Regions from separate parts of the Exiguobacterium sp. N4-1P genome, predicted to be linked through region 2. Evidence: a T-box and tRNA genes for the amino acid it is inferred to sense, from the RefSeq annotation. Region 2 holds a T-box; the other holds one or more tRNA genes.
What was found. A T-box is a leader RNA that pairs with one kind of tRNA and senses whether it is charged. The one in region 2 lies ahead of serS (serine--tRNA ligase), so its partner is inferred to be a tRNA-Ser.
Positions count from the first base shown of each region.

Region 1: it has a tRNA-Ser gene. The T-box ahead of serS (serine--tRNA ligase) is inferred to sense a tRNA for this amino acid. The anticodon was not compared.

Region 1 is NZ_CP022236.1:2,660,620-2,676,141, forward strand. It holds gene tatC (twin-arginine translocase subunit TatC) at 1-128, opposite strand, end outside; gene A0126_RS13555 (twin-arginine translocase TatA/TatE family subunit) at 136-339, opposite strand; gene A0126_RS13560 (redox-sensing transcriptional repressor Rex) at 339-998, opposite strand; gene A0126_RS13565 (ABC-F family ATP-binding cassette domain-containing protein) at 1,167-3,068, shown strand; gene A0126_RS13570 (hypothetical protein) at 3,068-3,460, shown strand; gene A0126_RS19195 (hypothetical protein) at 3,691-3,840, opposite strand; gene A0126_RS13575 (flavin reductase family protein) at 3,958-4,551, opposite strand; gene A0126_RS13580 (DoxX family protein) at 4,570-4,968, opposite strand; gene A0126_RS13585 (winged helix-turn-helix transcriptional regulator) at 5,150-5,470, shown strand; gene A0126_RS13590 (flavodoxin) at 5,587-6,042, shown strand; gene A0126_RS13595 (TVP38/TMEM64 family protein) at 6,130-6,777, opposite strand; gene A0126_RS13600 (haloacid dehalogenase type II) at 6,938-7,603, shown strand; gene A0126_RS13605 (hypothetical protein) at 7,662-8,231, opposite strand; gene tsaD (tRNA (adenosine(37)-N6)-threonylcarbamoyltransferase complex transferase subunit TsaD) at 8,260-9,267, opposite strand; gene rimI (ribosomal protein S18-alanine N-acetyltransferase) at 9,264-9,722, opposite strand; gene tsaB (tRNA (adenosine(37)-N6)-threonylcarbamoyltransferase complex dimerization subunit type 1 TsaB) at 9,715-10,368, opposite strand; gene tsaE (tRNA (adenosine(37)-N6)-threonylcarbamoyltransferase complex ATPase subunit type 1 TsaE) at 10,365-10,814, opposite strand; tRNA gene A0126_RS13630 (tRNA-Met) at 10,932-11,008, opposite strand; tRNA gene A0126_RS13635 (tRNA-Met) at 11,044-11,120, opposite strand; rRNA gene rrf (5S ribosomal RNA) at 11,403-11,518, opposite strand; tRNA gene A0126_RS13645 (tRNA-Ile) at 12,045-12,121, opposite strand; tRNA gene A0126_RS13650 (tRNA-Arg) at 12,141-12,217, opposite strand; tRNA gene A0126_RS13655 (tRNA-Leu) at 12,222-12,307, opposite strand; tRNA gene A0126_RS13660 (tRNA-Lys) at 12,325-12,400, opposite strand; tRNA gene A0126_RS13665 (tRNA-Gln) at 12,408-12,479, opposite strand; tRNA gene A0126_RS13670 (tRNA-Asp) at 12,484-12,559, opposite strand; tRNA gene A0126_RS13675 (tRNA-Val) at 12,593-12,668, opposite strand; tRNA gene A0126_RS13680 (tRNA-Glu) at 12,673-12,747, opposite strand; tRNA gene A0126_RS13685 (tRNA-Ser) at 12,797-12,888, opposite strand; tRNA gene A0126_RS13690 (tRNA-Asn) at 12,898-12,972, opposite strand; gene A0126_RS13695 (SprT family protein) at 13,122-13,562, opposite strand; gene A0126_RS13700 (Tex family protein) at 13,559-15,522, opposite strand, start outside.
Region 2 is NZ_CP022237.1:13,586-29,107, forward strand. It holds gene A0126_RS15610 (MocR-like pyridoxine biosynthesis transcription factor PdxR) at 1-703, opposite strand, end outside; gene pdxS (pyridoxal 5'-phosphate synthase lyase subunit PdxS) at 833-1,720, shown strand; gene pdxT (pyridoxal 5'-phosphate synthase glutaminase subunit PdxT) at 1,714-2,295, shown strand; gene A0126_RS15625 (D-alanyl-D-alanine carboxypeptidase family protein) at 2,383-3,627, shown strand; T-box leader at 3,640-3,847, shown strand; gene serS (serine--tRNA ligase) at 3,909-5,186, shown strand; tRNA gene A0126_RS15635 (tRNA-Ser) at 5,324-5,414, shown strand; tRNA gene A0126_RS15640 (tRNA-Ser) at 5,450-5,540, shown strand; tRNA gene A0126_RS15645 (tRNA-Ser) at 5,575-5,664, shown strand; gene A0126_RS15650 (DinB family protein) at 5,770-6,234, shown strand; gene A0126_RS15655 (deoxynucleoside kinase) at 6,699-7,376, opposite strand; gene A0126_RS15660 (deoxynucleoside kinase) at 7,373-8,002, opposite strand; gene tadA (tRNA adenosine(34) deaminase TadA) at 8,113-8,619, shown strand; RNA gene ffs (signal recognition particle sRNA large type) at 8,667-8,933, shown strand; gene dnaX (DNA polymerase III subunit gamma/tau) at 9,031-10,713, shown strand; gene A0126_RS15680 (YbaB/EbfC family nucleoid-associated protein) at 10,736-11,056, shown strand; gene recR (recombination mediator RecR) at 11,075-11,674, shown strand; gene A0126_RS15690 (YaaL family protein) at 11,671-11,889, shown strand; rRNA gene rrf (5S ribosomal RNA) at 12,638-12,753, shown strand; gene A0126_RS15700 (aminotransferase class I/II-fold pyridoxal phosphate-dependent enzyme) at 12,822-14,243, shown strand; gene tmk (dTMP kinase) at 14,240-14,878, shown strand; gene A0126_RS15710 (cyclic-di-AMP receptor) at 14,875-15,204, shown strand; gene A0126_RS15715 (DNA polymerase III subunit delta') at 15,204-15,522, shown strand, end outside.

The DNA.
Region 1 (15,522 bases), on a different contig from region 2:
CGCACGAGCGGTCGGACGAGCGGAAAGGCCGCGGCGAACAAGACGACGACGATGATGAGTGACCAGACGATCCGCTTGCGCAACTCGTCTAGATGCGATGTCACACTCTGTTCTTGATCAATCGCCATAATTTAATCACTTCTCTTTCGATTCATCCTTTTTGTCTTTATCATCGTCCATGATGCCGTTTGTCGCACTCTTGAACTCTTTTAACGTCTGACCGGCAGCACGACCGAGCTCCGGTAACTTTTTCGGTCCGAAGATGATCAAGGCGACGGCACCGATTAAGGCGATACTTCCTGGTCCAATACCGAGTGTAAACGGGATTAAGTTTTCCATTATGATTTCACTCCTTCAGCTGATTGCGAATAATGCTTCATGAAATAAACTAGTGACTGCAACTCGATCGACAAATCGATGTGATGGACCCGAACATGGGCCGGTACGTTCAACCGCGCCGGTGTAAAGTTCAGGATTCCGGTCACACCATACTCAACTAACTCATCCGCTACTGACTGTGCGAACTGGGATGGGACCGTCAAGATGGCGACATCAACCTTGTTCGCTTCGATTTGCTCTTTCATGTCAGAGACATGATAGATAGGAACGTCTTGCGTCGTTGTTCCGACCTTGTTTTCGTCCGCATCAAACGCAACGACTATCCGAGTACTATTATTCTTTAAAAAGTTATAATTTGCAAACGCCGTTCCGAGATGTCCGACCCCGACAAGTGCCACATTCGTGACTTCATCCTGATTCAGTGTCTTTCGGAAAAACGTCAATAGATGTTGTACGTTGTAACCGTATCCTTTTTTCCCTAACGCCCCAAAGTAGGAAAAATCGCGGCGGATCGTCGCTGAATCGACTTTGACCGCTTCACTGAGCTCTGCTGAAGAGACGCGCAGCTTGCCTGAGTTATAAAGACTCTGAATGAAACGATAATATAACGGCAGTCGTTTCGCCGTCGCTTGTGGTATTTTTGTGTCTGGCCCATTCATACTGCAGTTCCCCCTTCGGCCACGTTCTGACGTGGCACCCAAATCAATGCAAAGAATTCTATTCTCTTTGATTGTAAACCACTTCACATAGACTAACAAATAATATATTCCACGGGACTCCTGCGTTTTTTTCATGATAGACTAAAGGGTGGAAGGATGGATGTTTTTATGATTCTCTTACAAGTGAACCAACTATCAAAATCATTCGGTGTTGAGCCGATTTTAGACAATATTAAACTCGAAGTACAGGAGCGAGACCGGATTGCGCTCGTCGGACGAAATGGTGCCGGAAAATCGACACTTTTAAAAATCATCGCCGGAGAGCTCAGTCATGACTCTGGTGAGATCATGAAGAGTAAGGAAGTGAAAATCGGTTACCTCGCCCAGGACAGTGGTCTTGAGTCGAATGAAACGATCTGGAATGAAATGTTGACCGTGTTCGAGCACCTGCAAGAGCAGGAACGTTCGCTCCGTCGGATGGAGATTGAGATGGGAATGGACCATATCTTGAATGATGCTGTTGCTTATGACCGTCTGTTGAAAACATACGATCAGGCACAACATGACTTCTCGGACGCCGGCGGTTACCAGTTCGAAGCCAACATCCGCTCCGTCCTGCACGGGATGCGTTTTTATCCGGACGATTATTCACGCCGGATCCAGACGCTATCCGGTGGACAACGGACGCGACTCGCACTGGCGAAGATGTTACTTCAGGCACCTGAGCTGTTGATTCTTGACGAGCCGACGAACCACCTCGACATCGATACACTCTCTTGGCTCGAAAGTTACCTGGCTGGTTACCGTGGAGCGGTCTTGATCGTCTCCCACGATCGTTACTTCCTCGACCAGGTCGTCAACGTCGTTTATGAACTGTCACGCAACGTCTGCCGGAAGTTTACCGGCAACTACACGAAGTACTTGGAACAAAAGGCAGCACTGTATGAACAAGAGATGAAGCAGTTCGAACAGCAACAGGAAGACATCGCGAAGATGCAAGACTTCATCCAGCGTAACATCGCACGGGCGACGACGACGAAACGCGCACAAAGCGTCCGCAAACGTCTTGAAAAAGTCGACCGGATTGATCGTCCGGATGGGGATGAACGCAGCACCGTCCTGTCGTTCCCGATTGAAAAACAAAGTGGGAACGATGTGTTACAAGTCACGCAACTCGCGGTCGGCTATGAAGAAGCCGTCTCAAAAGGCATCACGTTCCGCTTACAACGCGGCGAATCCCTCGCCCTCGTTGGTCCGAACGGAATCGGAAAATCGACGTTACTGAAAGTCCTTGTCAACCGGATTAAACCGTTATTCGGTGAACATCGTTTCGGGACCGGCGTTTCTGTCGGCTACTACGATCAGGAGCAGGCCGAGCTCAACGACCGCAACCGGGTCATCGATGAAATTTGGAACGAGTGGCCGTTGATGCGGGAACAACAAGTCCGGTCCGTCCTCGGTCAATTCCTGTTCAGTGGTGATGATGTCTTCAAGCTCGTTCATGAATTATCCGGCGGCGAGCGCGGACGCCTCGCCCTCGCGAAGTTAAAATTACGCAAAACGAACGTCCTCATTCTCGATGAGCCGACCAATCACCTCGATCTTGATTCGAAGATGGTGCTTGAGAACGCGCTTGTCGACTATGAAGGCACGCTCCTGTTCGTCTCCCACGACCGTTACTTCATCGACCGGGTTGCGACACGCGTCATCGAGATGAATCCGGACGGTGTGACGGATTATCTCGGCGACTACTCTTACTATATGGAGAAGAAGGCCGAGAAAGAAGAAATCGCCCGCCTCGAAGCAGAGGAAGAAAAAGCAATCAAAGTCGCTGCTTCGAAAAGCATCGACAAAGATGCGCAAAAAGAAGAACGAAAAAAGAAACAACAGCTCGAACAACTCGAACAAGACATCGAACGGCTGGAAACTCGATCAACTGAAATCGAACAACTGCTTTGCGAACCGGAAGTCTTCAACGATATTCCGAAGGCGACGGCGCTGTCGGCAGAACGGGATCAGATTGATACGGACCTCCTCGAACTGATGGAACGATGGGAGAGTTTCCACTAATGCGCTCGAAAAGTTATGTCATCAACCTCGTTCAAGGGTTATTGTCCGGGGTGCTCTATTTCGTTCCGATGTATGCCGACTACGTGTCGGCCTTCATCCGGCCGGATGCCTTTAATGCCGTCGTCCTGTTGTTCATCCTCATCTCGTGTATGATTGGTCTCGTGATTAAGACGTGGAGTGGTCTCTTCATCAGCCTCTTATCCGGATTAATCTGTACGTTGCTGACGACCCAGATGTTCGTTGAACTGAATGACCCGTTAATCATCAGCTATTACGGAGCCGTTTCACCGCTCGTCGCCTTTTTGATCAGCTGTCTCGGGATTTGGGCACTGGCGATTCTCTTTTTTCTACTCGATGGTTTCCAGTACGAAAAACGTCACCATGCAGAGTAACTTCTTCAGTTGTCCGACATAAAAAGGCACGTCCCGCGTTCGGGACATGCCTTTAGACTGTAGACAAGGTACTATCACAATCAAGCGTCTGTTTTCGTTGATTACCTCGGGCGAGGCGCAAGCCGTTGCTCCTTGATCCTAGCGGACAACGAGCAGGGTCTTGCCTGCCTCTGGCAAGTCGCGTTAAAAACGCACTTTTTCCCGTAGGAGTCAACGAAACGTGACGCTTTTTAGACTGTAGACGGTTTAGAGCGCAATCCGTCTCGAATCGCTTTTAAAGCGAAAAGCAATCGGTCGCGACCCTGCAGCTCTGCTGTAGCGGCGCGGAAGATTGCCGCTTTGAAGACGAGGCGAGACAGGGAAGCGTGAACTGACAGCATCCTCATGTAAAATTTTCGTGATTTATAAGAGTTTGGCTATACGCTGAAGGCACGTCCCGCGTTCGGGACGTGCCTTTTTGCTTCTAAAAAATACTAGTCCTACTCGTCGATCCGCCTTCAGCTCGTCGGTCGGGCAATCGTAAAGATGTCTCCGACTTTCGCATAGTCGTTACCTGCGAGACGGGCGATCGCTTTTAAACCATCCGGATCAATCCGGAACGACTCGACGAGTTCATCCGCGACGTGATACCGGACGATCTCCCCAATCAAGAGGTTGGCCCCTTCGAGTTCGAGATGATTCGTCAGCTTCAATTCAAAGCGGATCTTCGCTTCTGCGACAGCCGGAACATCGATCAAATCACTATCGACTAACGTCAAATTCGTCCGTTCGAGTTCACTTTCACCATATGCGAGTGGTGCCGCGGTTTCATTGACTGCCTCGACGATTTCTTCACTGACGATATGGATGACGTATTCCTGATTCAGCAAGATGTTTTTTGCGGTATCCTTTTGCCCTTGCTCCGTCTGCTGGACGGCGATGACCAGTTGCGGCGGGTTGCTTGAAGCGACCGTGAAAAAGGAAAATGGCGCCGCATTGACGACTCCATCTGCACCTTTGGTCGTCACGAACGCGATGGGTCGAGGAATGATGCTGCCGATCAACAATTTATAGTTTTCTTTTGGACTTAAGTCTGCTGCATCAAATTTCATAAAAACCGTCCTTTTCGATCACCCGATAAGTGCTGCGAGTGAATAGTCTCCAGCTCCGATCATCGCAACGCCTAAGGCGATGACGATCAGTGCCATGTTGTATTCGTACCCGTTTTGCGTCACCCAGTAACCATTCGTCCCATGCACTTTGACGATTGCGACGATCATCGAACCGATGATCAGGAGGGCTGCAATCCACAGGAATAATCCACCGGCGAATAATAATCCTCCGACCAGTTCAGCAATCCCTGCCATCAGTGCAAGTGTTTTCCCTGGCTTCATCCCGATGGACTCAAACCAACCGCCTGTCCCTGCGATACCATGTCCACCGAACCATCCAAATAATTTTTGTGTTCCGTGTGCCGCAAATGTTAAGCCGATAATCAACCGAATCAGAAATAATCCTAAATCCATCATGTATAAAACTCCTTTTACTTAATGTTTTTTAATTACTATTAGTAACTTAATATCGATACTAAACTATCACTTACTAAAAGTAAATAGATTTGTTTTCGTTATTTTTATTACTATAAGTAAAATAATTCGTATTTTAGCGTCAAAGTGGGTATACTACATATATAAGAAAGGATGAGCGCTGATGGAGAATACACTAATTCCGACGGCCCTTTGTCCGAAAGTCGAACATGCCTTTGAAATATTGGGCAAGAAGTGGACGGGTTTGATTTTACGTCATCTCTTGACGAAGACCTGTCGTTTCAATGAAATTCAAGATGCGATTCCCGAGCTCTCTGGTCGTATGTTAACGGAACGCATGAAGGAACTTGAGGCGGAAGGTATCGTAGCCCGGACCGTCATTCCGGAACGTCCGATAAAAATTCAATACAGTTTGACAGACAAAGGTCGTCAGCTTGAGCCTGTAATTCGTTCGATCGAAGAATGGGCTGAGTTACAAGATTGACTGAAAAGAAGACATCCATGCTGGGCATGTGGTGTCTTTTTTTATTCTTTTTTGCATTGAGAATCCTTTTCATTTAGAATGAAGTCGTGTCCTACCATGAAAGGATGTGTCACGTCATGAAAATCATGATCGGTTTCGTCAGCATGTCTGGCAACACGGAAGACATCATGCACTTACTTAAATCAGAACTCGAGCAAAACGGCTGCCAGGTGCAGACGGAAGAACTCGATCAACTATATCCAAGCGACTTAGCGCAGTATGATGCCGTCCTGCTTGGTTCTTACACGTGGGGCGACGGTGATCTCCCCTATGAAGCAGAAGACTTCGTCGATGAGCTCGCTGCCAGTTCAATCGCGATTCCGGCTGCTGCCTTTGGTTCCGGTGACCGCGATTATCCGAAATATTGTGCGGCCGTCGATCTGCTTGAACAAGCTCTGACGTCAGCTGGTGCACAAGTCGTCTTACCTGGTCTAAAGATTGAATTTGACCCGGATACGGCCGACAAACAACAGGCTTGCCGGTCATTTGCACAAGAATTTTTCAAGCACGTCGAACAGCTTGTCATGAACTAACGCTTTAACAAAGAACGCATTCAAGAAGCAATCGCTATACAGACAAGAGGACTCTTCCGATGTCGGAAGAGTCCCGTGATGTAATGCTTAACCAAGATTCTTTTTCGCTTTCCAGCGTTTTTGAAGATACCACGGCACGATTGTCAAAATTAAAAAGACAATGATTGCACCAATGATGATTCGTGGGTCTTTCGAGACGATACTGCTCCCTAAAAAGTTATAGGCGAACGTTCCGGGAATGATTCCGATCAGCGTAGCTAAGAAGAACGGCAATAAACGAACTTTCGAGAGTCCAGCTGCGTAACTGATCAAGTCAAAATTAAAAATCGGCAACAACCGAAAAATTAAGACATAGATGAACCCATTTTTTTCGAGCTGTTGCTGGATTTGATCGACTTTTCCGGCACCGTTCTTAATAAATCCCTTACCCAGTTTTTTTGCGACTAAGAAGGCGACGACTGCTCCTAGTGTAGCACCGATGACGGTATAGACCGTCCCCATCAAGGCGCCGAAGGCGAGTCCGCCTGTGATTGACAGGACAGACGCCGGAAAGAAAATCAACGGACGTACGGTATAGAGGACGATATAAAGAATCGGTGCCCACATCCCGAACGATAAAATCCATTCCTTGATGTCTGTCGGACTAACATTTAAATACGATCGACTGAACCAAATCAGACCGATGATGACGAGTAACACGAATGCAAGACGTACTCCTTTTTGTTGGCGTGACATAATTTCCTCCATTTCATTGAGCATATATGAACGCGGTATATATAGAATTCCCAACAATCGATTTTCTTATACCTGATGCAATTTATTGAATATGCGTTTCAGCCGCTCACGATTTTGGGAACTACTAAAAGATAACATGGAAAATAGAAAGGTGATAACTATGACACAATCAATAAAAGCACTCGTCTTTGATGTCTATGGTACATTATTTGACGTTCATGCTGTTAAAGTCAAAGCAGAAGAACTCTATCCGGAGCATGGCGCAGACATCAGCCAAGTCTGGCGTCAAAAACAACTTGAATATTCCTTTTTACGTCAACTGAATGGACAATACGTTCCGTTCAGTCAAGTGACGCGTGATGCACTCCGTTATGCCCTCTTACAATTGAAGTTGCATGTGACGGAAGAAAACATTGCTGCCTTAATGGAGGCCTATCTCGAGCTGTCGCATTACGACGAAGTCGAAGCAGTCTTACAAGAGATGAGCGGCAAACAATTGGCCGTCTTTTCAAACGGCTCCCACGATATGCTTGACCCGTTAATCGAACAGTCCGGACTCGGATCACTGTTTGATCACATCATCAGCGTTGATGACATCAAACAATACAAACCGACGCCTGCTGCTTATATGCATGCGCTGAACACACTCGGTCTGAAACGCGAAGAAGTCTTGTTCATGTCCTCGAACGGATGGGACATCACCGGAGCGAAGAGCTTCGGTTTCCGGACGGCCTGGATCAACCGGTCCGGCTTACCGGTCGAAGAACTGAACCTCGACCCCGACAGCATCTATGACGACTTGAACGGTTTGCTCGAATGGAAATGAAGTTAACTAAAAAGACAGCCGATATTCCTCCGTTACATCGAGGAAAATCGGCTGTCTTTTAGTAATTCGCAAGACGCGAATATCCTTTTTTGAAGAGATCTAGCTTCAGTCCACCGTCTTTTTCGATAAAGAAGAGGTACTCTTTTTGATCTGTATCTTTATAAAAAACTTTATAGAGCGTCAGTGTGCGTTTCTTATTGTTCTCGACTGCGATTACTTCGTGCTTTGAGATGACTTCTGCTTGTACTTGCTCCGCGTCAAGACGGTCGACCATCGGCTGGAAGGATTCCTTTTCCGCATCGGTCGCCGGTTTCCCCGGTGCGATCGTGAAGTAATCGTCACTTGCCTTGTTCGTCAATCCGTACTTCCGGTCGACGAGAACGACATTTTTTAGTTCACCGTTTACCGTCCGGTCAAACGCATACAGCTTCTCGATCCGCGTTTGCTCTCCTTCAGCACGACCGATTTCGTACAACGGTTCTTGTTTCGTATTCGTTTCGACTGCTTTCTTATCCGGGACAAGTTCCTCTTTGTAAGCGACTTGATAGGCATCGACGATTTCGCGAATCTGTAGTCCGATCGCAACCACGACGAGTATACCAAGTACGACGATAATGACTTTTTTCATGTTGGTTCCCCCATGTCTCTCGTATTCCTTACTTTAAATCTAGCCCAGGTTCTGCATTCATGGCAAGTGTCGATTGGCGTTGCGCCCGATAGGGATGAATCGCGGCGGCTCCAATCATCGCTGCGTTATCGCCACATAAGTGCATCGGTGGGATGACGAGGGTGATCCCTTCACGCTGACAAGCTTCCGTCAATCCGTGGCGTAACCCTTTGTTCGCTGCGACACCACCTGCGAGTAAGAGTTGTTTTCCACCCTTCTCTTTGACGGCACGAATCGCTTTAGCGACGAGCACTTCAACGACACTCGCTTGAAAACTTGCTGCCAAATCTTCCGGGATGATCACTTCACCCCGTTGCTCTGCATTATGCACCGCATTGATGACAGACGATTTTAAGCCGCTGAAGCTAAAATCATACGAATCTTTTTCGAGCCAAATCCGTGGAAAGTGGAATGTGTCTTGTCCTGTTTGTGCCAATTGGTCAATCCGGGGTCCACCGGGATACGGTAATTTCAATGTCCGTGCGACTTTGTCGTATGCCTCGCCTGCTGCGTCATCACGTGTTTCACCAATCACTTCATACACACCATCTTCCGGCATATAAATCAATTCCGTATGACCGCCTGAAGCAATCAGGCAGACGAGCGGAAATTCGAGTTCCTGGACGAGGCGGTTCGCATAGATGTGTCCGGCGATATGATGGACGCCGAGCAATGGTTTACCGTGCGCGAAAGCGAGTGCCTTCGCTGCACTGACCCCAACGAGAAGTGCACCGACAAGACCTGGCCCTTCCGTAACCGCAATCGCATCGATGTCGTCAATCGTTACGTTCGCTTCCGTCAAAGCATCATCGATGACATAAGTGATCCGCTCGACGTGATGACGTGATGCGACTTCCGGGACGACTCCGCCAAAGCGTTTATGGCTCTCGATTTGAGACGAGACGACGTTCGATAAGACGTCCGTTCCTCCCCGGACGACGGCAGCTGCCGTCTCATCACAGCTTGATTCAATAGCAAGTATCAATGGTTGTGTCATGTCTCGTCTCCTTCTAGTTCCAACCAGTAGATGGCTGCATCTTCATTATTGTCTTGATAGTAACGTTTGCGTGTTCCGGCATATAAAAAACCGAGTTTTTCATACAAGGTACGTGCCGGTGTATTCGAGACGCGGACTTCAAGCGTCATTGCCCGCAGACCGAGTTCCCGTGCGACTTCAATCAATTCCTCTAGCAACCCTTCACCAAGCCCGAGCCCACGTGCCGTACGTTTCACAGCGACGTTCGTGATATGACCTTCATCCGCGATATGCCAAAGTCCGGCAAAGCCAATGATTTCGTCCGTTTCTGCGACAAGGTAATAGGCATTCGGATTTTGCGTCATTTCCGCGATGAAGGCTGTGAGCGTCCAAGGTGTCGCAAAGGACTCCAGTTCGACCGCATGCACACCGGGTGCATCGGCGACTGTCATTTTACGAATACGCGCGTCAGTCATGACGTTGCGCCTCAATCCACTTCGCTTCTGCCTCGGCAAGGCGTAAATAGCGTGGTTCAAATGCATGCACATCGACCGGGACACGTGTCGCGCCTAGTAAAGCCAATACACCTGCGCGTGGCGTCCGAAACGCAGGCCCAACGATTTCAAACGGTTGCAGCGCTTTAACGAATTTTTCCGTATCACCTGTCATCAACGTATCTGTCGGTAACGTCGCAACAAAGTCAGCGACTGTCGTGTGTTGTTCGTCGCCAACGCGCTCACCGTTTTCGTACATACCAACAAAGCCCGTTCCGCGGCGTGCATCTTGAATCGCGACGACCCGTCCCGTCCGTCCTGTTGATGTTGCCATCAGCTCGAGCGTCGAGACGGCAACCAGTTCGATGCCAAGTGTATAGGCAAGTGTTTTGGCCGTCGTCGCTCCGATTCTCAGTCCCGTATACGAACCCGGACCATCTGCGACGACAATGCGTGTTAATTCTTTAGGTGACCAGTTCGCTTCTTGCATCAATCGTTCGAGTAACGGCATTAACTTCGTTGCATGGTTCAAGGACGTCACATACGATGCTTCCGCAATGATTTGTGTTCCGTCCGACAGCGCAACAGAAAGTTGTTTTGTTGATGTATCGATCGCTACGATTTTCATAAGCTTAATCCCTCACATATCTTAATGTACGCCTCACCGATTGGCTGAAGACGGAAACGTCGTGCATGGTCTCCTGTCCGTTCGATTGTGATGACGAGCCGTTCCGGAGGCAAGACGTCTGCAATCAACTCTGACCACTCAACGACTGCGACCCCGTCGCCGTTCAAGTATTCTTCAAGACCAATGTCGTCACCCGATCCTTCTAGACGGTAGACATCCATATGGTATAACGGCAAACGACCATTATAGACCTTCATGATTGTAAAGGTCGGACTGTTGACATTACGCGTCACACCAAGTCCTTTTGCGAAACCTTGCGTAAACGCTGTTTTTCCCGCTCCAAGATCGCCATCTAATGTAATGACCATCCCCGCGAAGGCACGGTGTCCGAGTGTTACTGCGAGAGCCGTCGTCTCTTCTAGATTTGCCATTTCAAGTTCTATCATCCTGCGTCCCTCCTCTTGTCATCTTTCTCTATTGTATCTATTGTACCGAACAAAAAAGACAAAAAAAAATACGAAACGCTGAACGTTTCGTAGTAAAGTTGAAGTTAAGTTTAAAATTGGTTGCGGGGGCTGGATTTGAACCAACGACCTTTGGGTTATGAGCCCAACGAGCTACCAGACTGCTCCACCCCGCGACGATAAACGTTTCGGATTTGAATTATTTAAAAATTGGTTGCGGGGGCTGGATTTGAACCAACGACCTTTGGGTTATGAGCCCAACGAGCTACCAGACTGCTCCACCCCGCGATGATATAACGTTTCGACAGATATTAATATAACATGTCGTTTCGTAAATTACAAGGAATTCATTAATTTTATTTAAATATTTTCTTGAAATAACTCAGAAAATGCTCTTTTTGCTTTTAATTAAGCAGCTGTCAGCTTGATTCAGCATGTAGACAACATAGTAATCTTTTTTCTTTTTTCCTTCCTATCGACTTTGTCCTAGCAGAAAATAAGTAGCGGATTGCCTGTCTGTTAAAGAGAAAAAAGACCGACCTGCAAGATGCAGATCGGTCCTTTTCAATTGCCTGGCAACGTCCTATCCTCACAGGGGGAAGCCCCCAACTACTTTCGGCGTTCAAGTGCTTAACTTCCGTGTTCGGCATGGGAACGGGTGTGACCACTTGGCTATCGTCACCAGACGACAGGGCTCGCGCCCTCAAAACTGAAGTCATCAACAATCATCTGCTAGAACAAGGCCTCGACCGATTAGTATCACTCAGCTCCGCATGTCACCATGCTTCCACCCGTGACCTATCTACCTCATCGTCTCTGAGGGGTCTTTCTTGATTACTCAAAGGGAAATGCGCCTTTCATCATCGGACCATGCGGTCCGAAGAACTATCCGGTATTAGCTCCGATTTCTCGGAGTTATCCCAATCCTTGAGGCAGGTTCCTTACGTGTTACTCACCCGTCCGCCGCTCATTCCACTCACTTCCCTCCGAAGAGTTCCGCGAGCTTCCTGCGCTCGACTTGCATGTATTAGGCACGCCGCCAGCGTTCGTCCTGAGCCAGGATCAAACTCTCCATAAAGTGTTTGACTTGCTCGTTTTTGTGACTAAAAGTCACGTTGACGAAGCTTGCGCTTCATTCATTGTTTGTATCCGAAGATACGTTTTTGCCTCATCGTTCAGTTTTCAAAGTTCGTCATCGTTTGTTTTGAAAAATGGTGGGCCTAAGTGGACTCGAACCACCGACCTCACGCTTATCAGGCGTGCGCTCTAACCAGCTGAGCTATAGGCCCGTCAAAAGCAAACAAAATATGGTGCACCCTGAGAGATTCGAACTCCCGACCCCTTGATTCGTAGTCAAGTACTCTATCCAGCTGAGCTAAGGGTGCGATATGGTGCGGTCGAGAGGACTTGAACCTCCACAGTGTTGCCACCACTAGGCCCTCAACCTAGCGCGTCTACCATTCCGCCACGACCGCAATATTAAAATTTAAAATGGTGTGTCATGCAGGATTCGAACCTGCGACCCTCTGATTAAAAGTCAGATGCTCTACCAACTGAGCTAATGACACGAGAAAACTGGGCTGGAAGGGATCGAACCTTCGCATGCTGGAATCAAAATCCAGTGCCTTACCACTTGGCCACAGCCCAAAAATGGCGGTCCTGACGGGATTCGAACCCGCGATCTCCTGCGTGACAGGCAGGCATGTTAACCGCTACACCACAGGACCACATTTTTGTTACGTTAAGTATGAAATTGAAAATGGTGGAGGATGACGGGATCGAACCGCCGACCCTCTGCTTGTAAGGCAGATGCTCTCCCAGCTGAGCTAATCCTCCATTATGGTGACCCGTACGGGAATCGAACCCGTGATACCGCCGTGAAAGGGCGGTGTCTTAACCGCTTGACCAACGGGCCATAAAATATGCAATAATTATTCTCAAGTAACATTTTCACATAAGAGGTCTGGCGGAGATGGAGGGATTCGAACCCTCGCACCAGTTTCCCGGCCTACACCCTTAGCAGGGGCGCCCCTTATAGCCACTTGGGTACATCTCCAAAAGATAATGGCTCCGCAAGTAGGATTTGAACCTACGACCTACCGGTTAACAGCCGGTTGCTCTACCACTGAGCTATTGCGGAATGTTGTGTTCGTTTCGGAGCACTTTTATATAGTAGCAACTTTCTTTCTTGCCGTCAATGCTTTTTTAAAAAAGTTTTTAGTGACGATAAGTTGTTTAGTTGCTGTCGTTTTGACGACTTCTATAATTTATCACGCTCCGAAATGAACGTCAACTACTTTTGTAAAAAATCTTTCCACGACACTTCCCACAGCGGTACTTCTCCGGATTCATCTTTCTTTTCCTTCTATATAATGTACCGCATTTATGACATTCGTATTGATGCGATTTTTTTTCGTCTCCGTCTAATCGCGGACTGTACCGTAAGCCACCATACTTCATCAACCAGTCTTTAAAGTCTTGGTCTTGATGACGATGTCCCCGTCCTGCGAGGTGAAGATGATAGTGACAAAGTTCATGAACTACGATGCCACGAAAGGTTTTGGCGTCCGTTACATAGCGTCGATTAAAGTCAAGATGATGATCCGTCAAAAAATAACGGCCACCTGTCGTGCGTAGTCTTTCATTAAAAACGGCCTTGTGTCTAAACGGTAAAGCAAACACGTCGAGCGAAAGCTGCTCGACGTATTGCTGTAATTGTTCGTTCGTCATGATGGACTGACCATCGTTAAACCGATTCTGCCACGTTCCGGTTCGACACTCGTCACCCAGACCGTCACGATTTCTCCGACGGCGATTACGTCGAGCGGGTGTTTGACGCGTCGGTTACTTAACTTCGAGATGTGGACGAGTCCACTTTCCTTTACACCGATGTCGACGAATGCTCCAAAGTCGAGCACGTTCCGGACGGTCCCTTGGAACTCCATTCCGACTTGAATCATGTCCAGTGATAACACATCTTGTCGTAAAATCGGTTTATCCAGTGCCTCCCGCGGATCACGCTCCGGACGCTGCAAGGCTTCAATGATATCCCGGAGCGTCGGTTCACCAATCTCGAGTTGTTCTGCCGTATCCTTCACTGGAAGTTCCGCTAACTTCGTGCGGAGTTCTTCCGTCCCGACGGTCGTCAGCGCTAACTGAAGCTGCTTAAACAGTTGTTCGACAGTTTTATACTGTTCCGGGTGAATCGGTGTCCGGTCCAGCGGATGCGTCCCTTCAGGAATACGAAGGAAACCGGCTGCCTGCTCGTATGCTTTCGCTCCGAGACGCGGCACTTTTAACAGTTCTTTTCGTGAAGCAAATGCCCCGAGTTCGGAACGGCGTTCGACGATTTTTTTCGCTGTCGCCTTCGTGATTCCCGCTACATACCCGAGCAGGGACTCAGACGCCGTATTCACATCGACACCGACTTGGTTAACGACGGTCTCAACGACAAAGTCGAGTGTCTCCTTTAATTTCACTTGTGTCACGTCATGCTGGTACTGACCGACCCCGACTGATTGAGGATCGACTTTAACAAGTTCAGCTAACGGATCTTGAAGACGACGGGCAATCGAGATCGCTGAACGTTGCTCGACTTGGAGGTCCGGGAACTCCGTCCGTGCGATTTCTGAAGCCGAGTAAATACTTGCGCCCGCTTCGTCGACGATCGTAAAAGCGACTTCCGTATGCCCTTTAATCCAGTCCGCTACAAAGGACTCGGTTTCACGGGATGCCGTCCCGTTGCCAATCGCTATCAGCTCGACACCATATTTCTTCACCAGTTCTGATAATTTAGTACGGGCTTCCTTCGCTTTTTGCTCAGACATCGTGACGTAAATAACGCCGACTTCTTTTAATTCACCCGTCGGATCAATGACTGCCCACTTACACCCTGTCCGGTAAGCCGGGTCGAGTCCTAACATGACTTTCCCTTTCATCGGTGGTTGCATATAGAGTTGGCGCAAGTTTTTACCAAAGACTTCAATCGCTTGGTTCTCCGCCTTCTCCGTCAATTCATTTCGGATTTCACGCTCAATTGCCGGGAAAACAGATTTTTTATATCCTGTTTTGACTGCTTCTTCAACAAGCAGGCGCTTTTGTTCGGGCAACCGATTAAAAGGACGAAGTAAGTATGGCAATACTTGCTGCTCGTCTAACACGACTTTCACGGACACGATTTTCAAGGCTTCTGCTCGGTTGATTGCTAAAATCCGGTGCGGTACGATTTGGCGGACCCGCTCGTTGTACTCATAGTACTGGGCAAAGACCTTTTTCTCATCGACGGCATCCTTTTTTTGTTTCGTCACGATTTCTGCCGCACGGTGTGTCACTTGACGAATGTAATCGCGGACAGTTGCTTGTTCGCCCCACTCTTCCGCGATGATTGCTTCTGCACCAGCGACTGCCTCTGCTTCTTCAAGCCCTGCGAACAATTTTTTGAAGCCCGCTTCTTCATAGGGTTTAGGCGAACGGAGCCACTCTGCGAGTGGCGCGAGCCCTGCCTCTCGTGCAATTTCCGCTTTCGTCCGTCGTTTCGGACGGAACGGTAAGTATAGGTCTTCAATCTGTTGTAACGTCGTCGCTTCACGCAACGCTTGATTCAATGCCTCGGTCATCACACCCTGCTCTTCGATTTTCCGAAGGACATCGTCACGTTTAGTTTCGAGTTGCGTGATGCTTTTATGTCGAT
Region 2 (15,522 bases):
CAGTCTGACTTAAAGTCGAGACTTTGACACCACTTTGATCGACCGGAATCGGGATTGCTGTTCGTCCATGATTCTCAAGAATGAGTCTGGTCGCATGATAACCGGGATCTTCGATTCCGTAGGTGACGTGTTGTCCTAGCAGGAAAATCAGTTGGGGCAAAAGTTGTTCGACCCCAGACCCAATGATGATTTGTTCAGGCGAACAGATGACACCTCTTGAGTGATATAGGTAGGTCGCAATTTCAACACGTAAGGCGAGATCGCCTTGCGGGTGTCCGAGAGAAACAAGGGATTGATTATGTTCATCGATGACATCCTTCGCATGTTTTCGCCAACGTGAAAAAGGAAAAGATGATCCATCGATTTTACTCGGATGGAAATCATGACGGATATAGGTGGACGGAGAAAGGTATTGCTTCGTTGCTAGTGGTATTTTCTTTACATAAGCAAGCTCTTCGTGTGCTAAGACAAAATACCCTTTTCTTGAAACTGACTCGACATAGCCTTCGGCGACGAGTTGTTGATAGGCGAGCTCAATCGTCGTTTGACTCAAGTTCAAGAACTGACCGAGTTTTCGTTTTGACGGTAATTTGACACCATACTCTAGACGTCCATCGATGATTTCTTGACGAATCTGTTGATACAATTGCTCGTATAACGGCTTATTGCCCTCTCGTATTAACTCGAACGATAACATATCCATTGAAGTACCTCCTAAAACTGACCTGTTCATTTCATCATAAACTGATACTTTTAAAATAGTCAATCGAGACTATACTAAAACGTAAGTAAGGAGCTATCAATCAAATTGTTCAAGGGGGAATTTAGAATGATGGAACGGCAACAAGGAACGGATCGTGTCAAAAGAGGAATGGCTGAGATGCAAAAAGGGGGCGTCATCATGGACGTCGTCAATGCCGAGCAAGCGAAAATCGCAGAGGCAGCCGGTGCCGTCGCCGTCATGGCACTCGAACGTGTCCCGTCTGATATTCGCCGAGATGGAGGTGTGGCACGAATGGCAGATCCGACCATCACGGAAGAGGTCGTAAATGCCGTCACGATTCCTGTCATGGCGAAATGCCGAATCGGCCATATCGTCGAAGCACGGATCCTTGAGTCGATGGGGGTCGATTTCATTGATGAGAGTGAAGTCCTGACACCGGCTGATGAAGAGTACCATCTGTTGAAGTCGACGTTTACGGTACCGTTCGTTTGTGGGGCACGCGATTTAGGAGAGGCGGCTCGCCGAATTGCGGAAGGTGCGGCGATGATTCGGACAAAAGGCGAACCGGGAACGGGTAACGTCGTCGAAGCCGTCCGGCATATGCGAAAAATTCAAGCTGAACTCAACCAGATTTTACATACGAATCCGGATGAGTTGATGACACGGGCGAAGGAGTGGGGTGCACCTTACGAAGTCTTACGGATGATTCAGCAAGAAGGGCGTCTACCCGTTGTTAACTTTGCTGCCGGTGGAATCGCGACGCCGGCAGATGCTGCATTGATGATGCATCTTGGAGCTGACGGTGTTTTCGTCGGTTCAGGCATTTTTAAATCGGAGCAACCGGAAAAATTTGCGAAAGCGATCGTCGAAGCCGTGACGTACCGGGATGACTTCGAACGAATTGCGTATCTCTCGAAAGGTCTCGGAACAGCAATGAAGGGGATTGATGTCACGTCGATGCCGTTTGAGGAACGGATGGCACCACGAGGATGGTAATCGGGGTACTTGGTCTACAAGGGGCAGTCAGGGAACATCTTGAGATGTTGGCATCGCTCGGTGTAAAAACACGAATCATCAAATCGGCGGAAGATTTAGAAGGAATCGCCGGACTTGTCTTGCCCGGTGGTGAGTCGACAGCGATGCGCCGATTGATTGATCGCTACGCCTTGCTTGTGCCCCTTCGACAAAAAATAAAGACGTTACCGATGTTCGGGACGTGCGCCGGGATGATTTTATTAGCGACGGAACTTGAACAAGGAGATGTTCACCTCGGGGCAATCCCGATGAAAGTGAAACGAAATGCGTTCGGTCGCCAAGTGGACAGTTTTGAAACGATGCTAGCCGTCGACGGAATCGGGGCGGACATTGAAGCTGTCTTTATTCGAGCCCCTTATGTCGAACGAATCGATCAAGCGACCCGCGTTCTCGCTCGCATTGACGACGAGATCGTCGTCGTCGAAACAGACATGCATCTCGCCTGTTCGTTTCATCCGGAATTAACGAACGATACCTGTTTGCATCGTTACTTTATTGAAAAAGTAAAACAGCAACGTTCGGTTCACGTCATCTAACGACAAAAAAAGTATCCTTCAGTTCAAGCTGTCGGATACTTTTTTTATGCTACACTGAGGGTATAAATGAATTGAAGGAGAGGAACGATGAAACGACTTTTCATACTCTTCTTGAGCGTCCTTTTACTGACGACGAGTCTACTCCCAGTGACGAGTTATGCCGAGGTACCGACGATCAAGGCAGAATCCTACATCATGGTCGATGCTGTGACCGGTAAAGTATTGTTAGAAGAACAAGCCGATTTGGCTTTACCTCCGGCTTCGATGACGAAATTGATGACACTTTACTTAGTCCGACGTCAAATCGAACAAAAGAAACTAAGCTGGAACAAAAAAGTTCAACCAAGCCAAAAAGTACTCAAATTAGCAGGCACACCAGGATTGGCACGGGTGCCGTTAAGCAATCGTACATATACCGTTCGTGAGCTCTATGATGCAGCGTTCATCAAGTCAGCTAATGATGCGGCTGTATTACTTGCTGAAGTCGTTGCCGGAATAGAACAAAAATTCGTCAAGCTGATGAATGAGACGGCGAATACATTTGGGATGGACAATACAGAATACTCAAATGCATCGGGACTCGATGCAGTCGATGCAGCCTTACCGGGGACGAACTTGATGACAGCGACCGACATTGCACTACTCGTCATTCGTTTTATTAAAGATTATCCCGATGTCTTAGATGTCACGAGTCGTTCTTCGATGAAACTGGATGGCATCACACTCCAAAACTCCGATAAGATGTTGAAAGATCAAAAGTACGCGTATCCCGGGATGCGTGGGATGAAGACAGGGACGACTGATCTTGCCGGATATTGTTTTGCCGGTGTCGCGACGAAAGATAACATGACGATCATTACAGTCGTCATGCGGACGACATCCGATCAAGCGCGGTTTGCAGAAACAAAAAAGTTACTCGATTATGGCTTCTCATCGTTTGAGCCGTTGACTTATTACGGAAAAGGCGAGCGGATTAAAGACGTCTTCCCGATTCGTGGTGCGGAAGAAACAGACTATGACGTCATCACGGATGCATCGCTTTACGTGACGGTGCCGAAGAACGCAGCAACCCGTCCACCCGTATTTACGTTTAATCTGACCCATGCTCCAATCAAGAATGGCGCAAGTGTCGGAACGGTTCAAGTGAAGGATGAAGGCATGTACTTGCCGGGGTTTGATGTGCCGAGATCACTTCTCTATAGTGCGGAGCGAATCGCTTTGGCGAGCTTCAAGACCCGTTTGTTCCGGGCGATTGCGGCCTGGTCTGATAAAATTGATGATGCGATTCGTAAACCGGGACTTGTCAATCTCAAACAGGATAGTGTAAAGTAGAGCTAATCTCATAACGATGCAATGAACGGACCAAGTAAAGGAATTTATTCTGTTAAGAGAGCTAGTGGTTGGTGTGAACTAGTCAGAAGGATGCCTTGAATCGAGCCGGATCGCACACCTTGCGAACAAGGTGCGGGTACGCCCGTTATCGCGTCTTTGAGTTGGCTAGTACGACTAGCAATGAGGGTGGCAACGCGGATCCAGGTGATTCGTCCCTCTTCGGTTTTTATACCGGAGAGGGATGGATTGCCTTTTTTTATTGAAAAAAAGGAGGAATACACATGATTGATATTAAACGTCTGCGTCAGGATTTTGACGCAATCCAAGAAAAACTTGCACACCGCGGAGAAGATTTAACGGACATGAATCGGTTCATCGCGTTAGATGAAAAACGTCGTGAACTGATTGCCCGGACCGAGGTCTTAAAAGCGGAACGAAATGACGCGACGAAAAAAATTGCAGAACTCAAACGCAATAAAGAAAATGCCGACGAGGCAATTGCCGCGATGCGAACTGTCGGAGATGAGATTAAAGGAATCGACGACGAGTTGCGCGAAGTCGAAGCGACGTTGAATCAACTGTTGCTTGGTATCCCGAACATTCCGCATGACAGCGTCCCGATCGGTTCTTCAGAGGATGATAATGTCGTCATCCGTGAAGTGGGTGATAAACCGGCCTTTGACTTCGACGCCGTCCCGCATTGGGATTTGATGGAGCAATTAAAAATCGTCGACGTGGAACGGGCAGGGAAAGTCACAGGAAGTCGCTTCGTTTTCTATCGTGGGGCAGGTGCACGTCTCGAACGTGCGTTAATCAACTTCATGATGGACATGCATCAAGATGAAAACGGCTATACGGAAATTTTACCGCCACTCATGGTCAACCGCGAATCAATGACAGGAACAGGTCAACTTCCGAAATTTGAAGAAGATGCGTTCAAAGTCGAAGAGACGAACTACTTCCTCGTGCCGACAGCGGAAGTGCCGGTGACGAACATGCACCGGGATGAAATCTTGGCAGCAAGCCAATTACCGATCGGTTATGCAGCATACAGCCAGTGTTTCCGCTCAGAAGCCGGATCTGCCGGCCGTGATACACGAGGCCTGATTCGTCAACACCAATTCAACAAAGTGGAGCTCGTTCGTTTCGTTAAGCCGGAAGAGTCTTATGAACAACTTGAACTGTTGACTGGTCAAGCCGAAGAAGTGCTTAAACGATTGAAATTACCGTATCAAGTCCTCAGCATGTGTACAGCGGATCTTGGATTCACAGCAGCGAAGAAATACGATATCGAAGTCTGGATGCCGAGCCAAGGCGTTTACCGCGAGATTTCTTCTTGTTCAAACTTTGAAGATTTCCAGGCGCGCCGGGCACAAATTCGTTTCCGCCGGGAAGCGAATGCAAAACCGGAATTCGTGCATACATTAAACGGTTCTGCGCTTGCTGTTGGCCGGACGGTCGCAGCCATCTTAGAGAACTATCAACAAGCAGATGGTTCAGTTATTATTCCAGAAGTACTTCGTCCATACATGGGTGGACTCAAAGTGATTCAAGCATAAGTAGAAAAGGGGGAGCCTTCCCCCTTTATACTTTTAAAAAGTTTTTTTAGAAAAGGTCTTTACAGAGTAAAACCAAGATGCTATTATAATTTATGTCAGGAAGGCAAGCACGTTACAATTTGCTCGATTATAAGTACGGAGGCGTACTCAAGTGGTTTAAGAGAACGGTCTTGAAAACCGTCAGGCGGCGAAAGCCGTGCGTGGGTTCGAATCCCACCGCCTCCTCCATTTCTTTTTTTTTACCTGAAAACTACATATAACTTGGAGGCGTACTCAAGTGGTTTAAGAGAACGGTCTTGAAAACCGTCAGGCGGCGAAAGCCGTGCGTGGGTTCGAATCCCACCGCCTCCTCCACTTCTTTTTTTTTACCCAAAAATAAATTTAACATGGAGTCGTACCCAAGCCCGGCTGAAGGGGACGGACTCGAAATCCGTTAGGGGTCGTAAGGCCCGCGTGGGTTCGAATCCCACCGACTCCGCTTATATCGAGCATCTCACATCGTGTGAGGTGCTTTTTTATTGCACCAAGATCCGTTCGCATGCTATGTTTTCCTACATGTAAAAAGGAAGAAGGAGCACTTGATATGACCAATACAAAAGAAACCTTACTCACTCACTATAAAGAAACGATGAACTTCGTCCGTGAACTCGAACACATCCCGGAAGACGCGTGGCGTAGCTCATATGCGGAAGGCAAATGGACGATTGCTGAAATCGTAGGTCACTTGTCACCGTGGGACCGCTTCATGGTGGCAGAACGTCTTCCATTCATGTTGGCGGACGAACCATTCCGTGTGAAGCCGAACAGTCAGGAAGTCAACGAAGAAGCGGCGAAGATGAGTCGCGAGCAGCAACGAATCTTAACGATTGATGAATTCTTAGTCAGCCGTGACCTATTAAGCCGGGCCGTTGATTTGATTCCGGAAGAACGTTTGATGGATACGTTCACTTCGAACGGGAAAACGATGATGATCGTCGACTTGCTTGGCGCGATGAAACAGCACGACTTACATCACATCGACCAAATCAAACAAGTAACAGCACGCTAAAAAAAGCCCTTCGACGACTGTCGAGGGGCTCAGGCTGTAGACAAAGTGCCATCGGGAGATCAAGCGTCTTTTTTCGTTGCTTTCCTCGGGCGAGGCGCAAGCCGTTGCTCCTTCGTCCTAACGGACAAGAGGCAGGGTCTTTCCTGCCTCTGAACGTGCGTTAAACACGCACTTTTCCCCGCAGGAGTCAACGAAACGTGACGCTTTTTAGGTAACACTATGACGAAAAGCCAGTCATGCAGACGGTTTAGGGCGCAATCCGTCTCGAATCGCTTAGAACCGCGAAAAGCAATCGGTCGCGACCCTGCAGCTTTGCTGTAGCGGCGCGGAAGATTGCCGCTTTGAAGACGAGGCGAGACAGGGAAGCGCGACCGGATTGTCTTTCGTTATCGCATGTTCACGCTTCATAAGAGTTTGTCTACACGCAAAAGCCCTTCGACGACTGTCGAGGGGCTTTTGAGGAATCAACGTGTTTTTGCAATCCGGGCGACTTCAAGTTGTTTATCGATTTTCGAGAGGATACGTTCAATCGACTCCGGTTCATTGAGAAGATCATATTCATCGATGGATAAACGAAGGACCGGACAAATCGTGAAGTTATTGATCCAGTTCGTATACCGTTCGTACATCTCTTCCCAGTACTCGATTGGTGTTTGCTGTTCCATCTCGCGTCCGCGGAGACGAATCCGGTCGAGCACCTGTTCAAACGATCCTTCCAGATAAATCAACAAGTCCGGATGCGGGAAAAATGGCGTCATGACCATCGCATCGAACAAACTGGAGTACGTTTCGTAATCCGTTGGTGACATCGTTCCTTTTTCGAAGTGCATCTTCGCGAAAATGCCTGTATCTTCGTAGATGGAACGGTCTTGGATGAAACCACCACCGTATTGGAAAATTTTCTTTTGTTCTTTAAACCGTTCCGCTAAGAAATAGATTTGTAAGTGGAAGCTCCAGCGCTCGAAATCGTGGTAGAATTTATCGAGATAAGGGTTCGTATCGACTTTTTCAAGAGATGTCCGGAAGCCGAGTGCGTCTGCTAGACCATTCGTGATCGTCGATTTTCCGATTCCGACCATTCCACCGATCGTAATGACGGCATCTGCCGGAATATTGTATTTTTCACGTAACTTCGAGTTCATGCGTGGTTCGCTCCTTCATATAATTCATTGCGGATTTTAGTTAAGACATAATCCAAGTCTTCTGGGCGTTTGACGAAGTCGAGTTCATCTCCGTTAAAACGGATGACTTTGACTTCCGGGTGTTTGATTTGATACTCCGTGACGAACGTTTCGTAGTCTGCTGCGAGTTGCTCGAGATAATCGCGTGACATGTGTTCTTCAACTTCACGTCCGCGTAAGGCGACGCGTTTCATCAGTGTATCGATACTCGCATTCAAGTAGATGACGGCATCCGGTTTTGGCATATCCGTCGTTAAGATCGAATAAATTTGTTCATATTTATCGATGTGCTCTACTTTGAGCGAGCGGTGAGCAAAAATCAGGTTTTTAAAGATATGATAATCAGCGACGACAGAGCGTTGTTTACTTAGGTAGTGACGTTCGATATCATCGAGCTGTTTAAAGCGATTGCATAAAAAGAACATCTCTGTTTGGAAACTCCATTCTTCGATGTCCTCATAGAACTTTCCAAGAAAGGGATTTTCTTCGACAATTTCGCGTAACATAGAAAATGAGAAATGATGACTGATGGCGTTCGCAAGTGAAGTTTTGCCTACACCAATCGGTCCTTCAACCGTTATGAACATATTCAATTACCCTCCGTTCAGCAAAGTGCAATTTATATTTTAGCACAAAGCAGGGACCCCTGCCGAAGTTTCAGAGGGAGAATTTTTGTAAAGATAGGGAGTGAGTAGAAGTGGAGCGACACGAATATTATATGGAGCTCGCGATTGGTGAGGCGAAAAAGGCGGAAGCCATCGGCGAAGTGCCGATTGGGTGTGTCATCGTCAAAGACGATCAAGTCATTGCGACCGGGTATAACCACCGGGAAACGAATCATCAGGCGACGGCACACGCCGAATTACTCGCCATCGAGCAAGCGTGTGAAAAGCTCGGAAACTGGCGACTGGAAGGGTGCGAACTGTATGTGACGCTTGAACCGTGTCCGATGTGTGCCGGAGCCATCATGTTATCGCGGATTGAACATGTCATCTTCGGAGCCGTTGATCCAAAAGGTGGTTGTTGCGGAACTTTGATGAACCTCATCCAAGATGAGCGCTTTAACCATGTTTCACGTCTGACGAGTGGTATATTAGAAAAAGAATGTGGTGAGTTGTTAACGGCGTTCTTTCGCGAACTTCGTGCGAAAAAGAAAGCAAAGAAACGTGCAATGGGTTGCAACAATTTAGACGAAACAGTATAATGAAAAAGCACTCGAACGGGTGCCACTAAAAAACGATAAATCATTTGCCGTGCTAGGTGGGGATGTAGCGGTTCCCTGTCACTCGCAATCCGCTATAGCGAGACTGAATTCCATATCGAGGGATATGATTGGTATGGTCTGCCTTACGTAAGTAGCGTTGACGTTTGAGTCCTGCGCAACAGATACCCATGAACTAGGTCAGGTCCGGAAGGAAGCAGCCTTAAGTGGTGCTCTCTGTGTGCCGCAGGAGTGCTTGAACTGAGCAGGCTGCGTGAGTAACGCATGTTGAACATATTTCAGAATATGGTGCGCGGCAGTTTAATTTTTATAAAACAAGTCTACAGCCGGTTTCGGTTGTAGACTTTTTTAGGTAGAATAGAACAAGGATCTTAAAAAAGAGGAGGCGCAAATTTGGCCTATCAAGCACTATACCGCGTGTATCGTCCGCAGCGTTTTGATGAAGTCGTCGGGCAAGCACATATCACTCGGACGATTCAAAACGCATTGATGGAAGAACGGATGTCACATGCCTACCTATTTTCAGGCCCGCGCGGAACGGGGAAGACAAGTCTTGCGAAAATCATCGCAAAAGCAATCAACTGTGAACACGCACCTGTAAAAGAACCGTGTAATGAATGCCCGACATGTCTCGCGATTACGGAAGGATCGAGTCCGGATGTGTTCGAAATCGATGCGGCTTCAAACAACGGAGTCGACGAAATTCGTGAAATCCGCGATAAGGTGAAGTACCCGCCTTCAGAAGCAGCCTATAAAGTTTATATCATCGATGAAGTGCATATGCTATCGACGGGAGCGTTCAATGCATTATTAAAAACGCTTGAAGAACCACCGGCACATGCGATTTTCATCTTAGCGACAACAGAGCCCCATAAAATCCCGGCGACCATCATTTCGCGTTGCCAACGTTTTGATGTCAAACGCCATGAAGTCGACCAACTAGTCGAACGGATGCAGTTCATCTTATCCGATCAAGAAATTGCCTACTCGGAGACGGCGTTACGGTTGATTGCACGCGCAGCAGACGGAGGAATGCGGGATGCCTTAAGTTTACTCGACCAAGCAGTCGCTTTCTCGAATGGGGATTTGACGGATGCTGCCGTACTCGAAGTAACGGGTGCCGTAGAAGACGAGGCGTTGCTCGCGATTGCAAACGCACTTCATAATCAGCAAGTCGATCAATTATTGCAGACACTTGAGCAGATGCAACGGGCAGGAAAAGACCTGAAGCGATTCGTCGAGGACCTGGTCTTCTTTTATCGGGATACGCTCCTGCTAAAAGCCTCACCGACGGCAGTCGATTTGTTAGAACGCGCCCGTCCGACAGAGGAATTCAAACAGTTCGTCGAAATGATTGAAGCGGAAACATGTTTCCATGTCATCGAACAACTGCATGATTGCCAACAACAGATGCGATTGACGAATCATCCACGTGTCTTAGTCGAGATTGCCTTCATCCAAATTACGGAACAGGGGCGTACGACGGGACAAATCGTCCAGTCATTGCAACAGGAAGTAAGAGAAATGAAGGAACAGATGCATCAGTTGAAAGCGAACGGTGTACCGGCAGCAGAAACAGTCGCGGCGCAACCAGCTAAACGGAAGCAAGGTCGTCCGACCGTGCGGATCGCGAAAGAGCGGATTCGACAAATGCTGATGCGAGCAGAAAAAGCACAATTGCTTGAAATCCAAGAGCGCTGGGATGCTATTCTAAAACTCATCTTAAAGCAAGATGGTCCGATCTATTCGCTTGTCCATGAAAGTAAACCCGTCTTGTGTTCGGGAGATACGTTATTGATTGAGTTTGATAACGGGAAGGGCTGGCATTTCGAACAAGTCATGACGAATGAACGAACGCGTTTCGTTATCGAAGAAGCCCTGTTTGAAGTATGTGGCGTCAAACGGGAGATTCTCGCAATTCTTGATCAAGACTGGAATGAATTAAAGGCAGAGTTTGTTGCAAAGCGAAATAGTAGTAATATAGAAGAGAAAGAGGTCGCTGAAGAATCGGAAAGCGATCGCTTATTATCCGAGACGCTTGGTCGTTTTGGTGATATCGTAGAATTTGAAGACTAATCTTACTTGAGGAGGAACAAATATGCGTGGTATGGGAAACATGAACAATATGATGAAACAAATGCAAAAGATGCAAAAGGATATGGCGAAAGCTCAGGAAGAACTTAAGGATTTGACAGTGACAGGTACAGCTGGCGGTGAAATGGTATCTGTCGTAGCTGATGGTCATAAAAATATCATCGACGTCATCATCAAAGAAGAAGTAGTGGATCCTGACGATGTCGAAATGATTCAAGATCTCGTCCTCGCTGCAACGAATGATGCATTGAAAAAAGTCGATGAACTTGTTTCAAGTAAAATGGGTAAATTTACGCAAGGTATGAACATGCCGGGAATGTTTTAAACTGTAGGGGGAAATCAATTGCAATATCCTGAAGCAATCAGTCGTTTGATTGAAAGTTTTACGAAGCTACCGGGGATCGGACCGAAAACGGCTGTTCGTCTTGCTTTTCATGTCTTAGACATGGAAGAAGATGATGTGTTGATGTTCGGGAAGGCACTCGTCAGCGCGAAGCGCGATATTTCTTATTGTAGCGTGTGTGGAAACATAACGGACAAAGATCCGTGTTATGTTTGTTCGGATAAACATCGTAATCGGACGGTTGTCTGTGTTGTTCAGGATTCGCGAGATGTGATTGCGATGGAGAAGATGCGAGATTATCAAGGGTTGTACCATGTACTCCACGGGGCGATTAGTCCAATGGAAGGGATTGGACCTGAAGACATTAACGTATCGAGTCTTTTGACACGTCTTCAAGAAGACGAAGCCATTACGGAAATCATCTTAGCAACGAATCCGAACATTGAGGGAGAGGCAACGGCGATGTACTTGTCACGTTTACTGAAACCGACGGGAATTCGTGTGACACGAATTGCACATGGTCTTCCTGTTGGGGGAGATTTAGAGTATGCGGACGAAGTTACATTATCCCGTGCGATGGAGGGAAGACGCGAACTATGAGTTGGTTTCGAAAAAAAATCCGAAACGAATACGATGAGCGTCTCCTTACAGAATTGTCTAAAGCAAAAGAAGACTACTTGATGAAACGTCATCTACTTGAGATTAGTTATGATGATTATGGTGATCTTGAAGCACAAATGAAATTAGCCGAGTCGTTGTATTTCTTCTATATAAGCGAAGCAAAACGAAGACGCGTTTCAATCATGATGAAGTGAACGAGTGAAGGCTGTGAGCCCGAGTGGTTTGCAGCCTTTAATCTGTTCTTAAAAAGAAGAATCGAAAAAAATGAAACTATTTTAATAAAACAGTTGTCATCCCCTAACTATCGTGGTATATTAATTCATGTCCTAAAGAGGACGCACGCTTGAAACGAACGAAAAAAACTTCTTTTAAAAAGTTGTTGACTTATCGTTCCAGACTTGGTATTCTAATTGAGTCGCCAAAACAGGCGCGGACGAACTTTGAAAACTGAACGATGAGGCAAAAAACGTATCTTCGGATACAAACAATGAATGAAGCGCAAGCTTCGTCAACGTGACTTTTAGTCACACAAACGAGCAAGTCAAACACTTTATGGAGAGTTTGATCCTGGCTCAGGACGAACGCTGGCGGCGTGCCTAATACATGCAAGTCGAGCGCAGGAAGCTCGCGGAACTCTTCGGAGGGAAGCAAGTGGAATGAGCGGCGGACGGGTGAGTAACACGTAAGGAACCTGCCTCAAGGATTGGGATAACTCCGAGAAATCGGAGCTAATACCGGATAGTTCTTCGGACCGCATGGTCCGATGATGAAAGGCGCATTTCCCTTTGAGTAATCAAGAAAGACCCCTCAGAGACGATGAGGTAGATAGGTCACGGGTGGAAGCATGGTGACATGCGGAGCTGAGTGATACTAATCGGTCGAGGCCTTGTTCTAGCAGATGATTTTGTTGATGACTTCAGTTTTGAGGGCGCGAGCCCGTCGTCTGGTGACGATAGCCAAGTGGTCACACCCGTTCCCATGCCGAACACGGAAGTTAAGCACTTGAACGCCGAAAGTAGTTGGGGGCTTCCCCCTGTGAGGATAGGACGTTGCCAGGCAATTGAAAAGGACCGATCTGCATCTTGCAGGTCGGTCTTTTGTATTTTAAAAACAAGAGGTGTATTTCATGAAAAGTCAGCTTCCAATCATTGAGGCACTTAAGCGACATGTCGAACGTAAGGCAACATCTTGGCACGTTCCTGGTCATAAAAATGGATCAATCGTATTAGGTCTACCTAGTTTTTTGGAATGGGATAAAACAGAACTAGCTGGCTTAGATGATTTTCACCATCCGACAGAAGCGATTCTAGAAGCAAAAGTATTGTTGCGTGAAGTCTATGATTCGGAAGATAGTCATTTTTTAATCAATGGTTCAACAAGTGGTAACTGGGCAATGCTTGCGGCTGTGACTAAACGAGGAGATCGCGTCTACGTTCAGAGAAATTCACATAAGTCGATTTTTAATGCACTCGAATGGTTAGGATTGTCTCCAATCTTCATGAGCCCTGAGTATGATGAAGAAACACAAATCGCCGGCAATGTTTCACGTGAAACATTAAAGGAAGCGTTAACATCTTATCCGGGTGGAGTCGCGGTATTTTTAACTTCACCGAGTTACTATGGAGAAACAGCAGCTATCGAAGAAATCGTAGCAGTGACAGCACGTTATAAAATACCATTATTAGTTGATGAGGCACATGGTGCACATTTTGGAGAAGCAGTTGGAATCCGTTCAGCCTTTGAACAGGGTGCTACAGCTGTCGTCCAATCTGCTCATAAGACGTTACCGGCATTAACGATGGGGGCTTGGATTCATGAGCGATTAACGGATGTACAACGTCGTAAGCTCCACCATGCACTCCAGTCGTTTCAAACATCAAGCCCTTCGTATCTCATCATGGCTTCACTCGATTATGCTCGATACTATCGACAGCAGTGGACGATTGATGAAATGGAAGAGGTCCGGAACAGTCATCAACTGTTCAAAGACGAACTCGACGGACTAGATGGAATGCATGCTTTTACTTTTGATGATTGGTCACGCGTGATTCTTTCCTATGAGGACTATTCCGGAGAACAGTTACTGGATGCATTAGCCAATGAAAAAATAGATGCAGAGTTTGCTTTAGCTTCATTTGTCGTCTGCATTTTACCTCTTCACAAATTATCGGAAACTGTCCGAACTCAGTGGTTAACACAGGTAAAAGATGCGATTGAAAAGTTGAAAATGAAAGGAATTCCCTCAAAAAGGTATATCGAGCAATCAATTATGGGTAAAATAAAAGTATCATCACTCGCTTGCCCACTGGATCAGTTAGAGGAGAGGGAATATCGGAATCTTCCGCTTCGTGAAACGATTGGTCAGATTGCACTTGAAACGATTATTCCATATCCGCCAGGTATTCCAGTCTTGTTGCGAGGAGAGCGTGTGACAAAAGAACAGATAGTATGTATTGAGCATCATATAGCCGCATCCGTCCATCTTCAGGGTGGAGAGTCTTTGCAAGAAGGTACGTTGCGTGTCATAGAGGAAGGGTTTGTTGAATGAAGGGAACGTTTATTACAGTCGAAGGACCAGATGGCGCAGGAAAAACGACACAGCTTCAATTGATGGCAGAAGCATTAAAAAAAGAGGGTTATCAGGTCATCATGACACGAGAGCCAGGCGGCACACGCGTTGGGAATGAAATCCGTTCGTTGATTCTGAATCCAGATTTCACGGAGATGGATGAAATGACAGAAATTTTATTGTATGCGGCGTCACGGGCGCAGCACGTCAATGAATTGATTCGTCCGTCACTTACAGCTGGGACTGTCGTTTTATGTGATCGTTTCGTTGATGCCTCGATTGCGTATCAAGGATATGGACTCGGGTATTCAATTGAACAGATCCGTAACGTCAATCAGCAAGCAACAGGAGGATTAACCCCTGATCGAACGTACTTGTTTGACTTGACGGTCATGGACTCGAAAAGACGAATGATTGAACGAGGGGCGCTTGACCGGATCGAGCAACGTGATGATGCATTCAGAGAGCGTGTCTATCATGGCTTTTTATCATTAGCCGCGTCAGAACCGGAACGCATTCGATTAATTGACGCCAATCAATCGATTGAAGCGGTCCAGTCGCTATTGTTAGAAGATGTGTTAGCCTATTTGAAGAAAAGGGAGAGATTATCATGAAAATGGTCATTACGATTGTTCAAGATAAAGATAGCTTACGTTTAGCAGAAGCGCTTGTTGAAAATGATTTTCGGGCAACCAAACTTGCGACGACGGGCGGCTTTTTAAAAGAAGGTAACACGACATTCATGATTGGGGTTCAAAGTGAACGTGTTGACGATTTGATGCGTTTGATCAAGAAAAATTGTTCGAGCCGCGATCAAATGGTCTCGCCGATCTCACCAATGGGAGGACACGCCGACTCGTATATTCCCTATCCGGTTGAAGTTCAAGTCGGAGGCGCGACAGTCTTTGTCTTGCCGATTGAAGGGTTTCATCAGTTCTGATGCGGACATTTCATGAGCTCGAACAAACACAATCTGTCATCTCGACGATTCTTCAAAATTCTTTACGAGCAAATCGAATCAATCATGCTTATATCTTTACGGGAGACTATGAGCCGCTTCTTTTGGAAGCGGCTCAATTGTTCGCCAAGAGTTTATTTTGTGAGCGGAAAGATCAAGTAGAGCCGTGTAATGAATGCCGAAGCTGTCGACGGATGGATAGCGGAAACCTTGTCGATTACTACCAGATTGAGCCAGATGGGGCAACCATCAAAAAAGAACAAATCCAGCAATTGATGCATGACTTGTCACTTCGGGGGT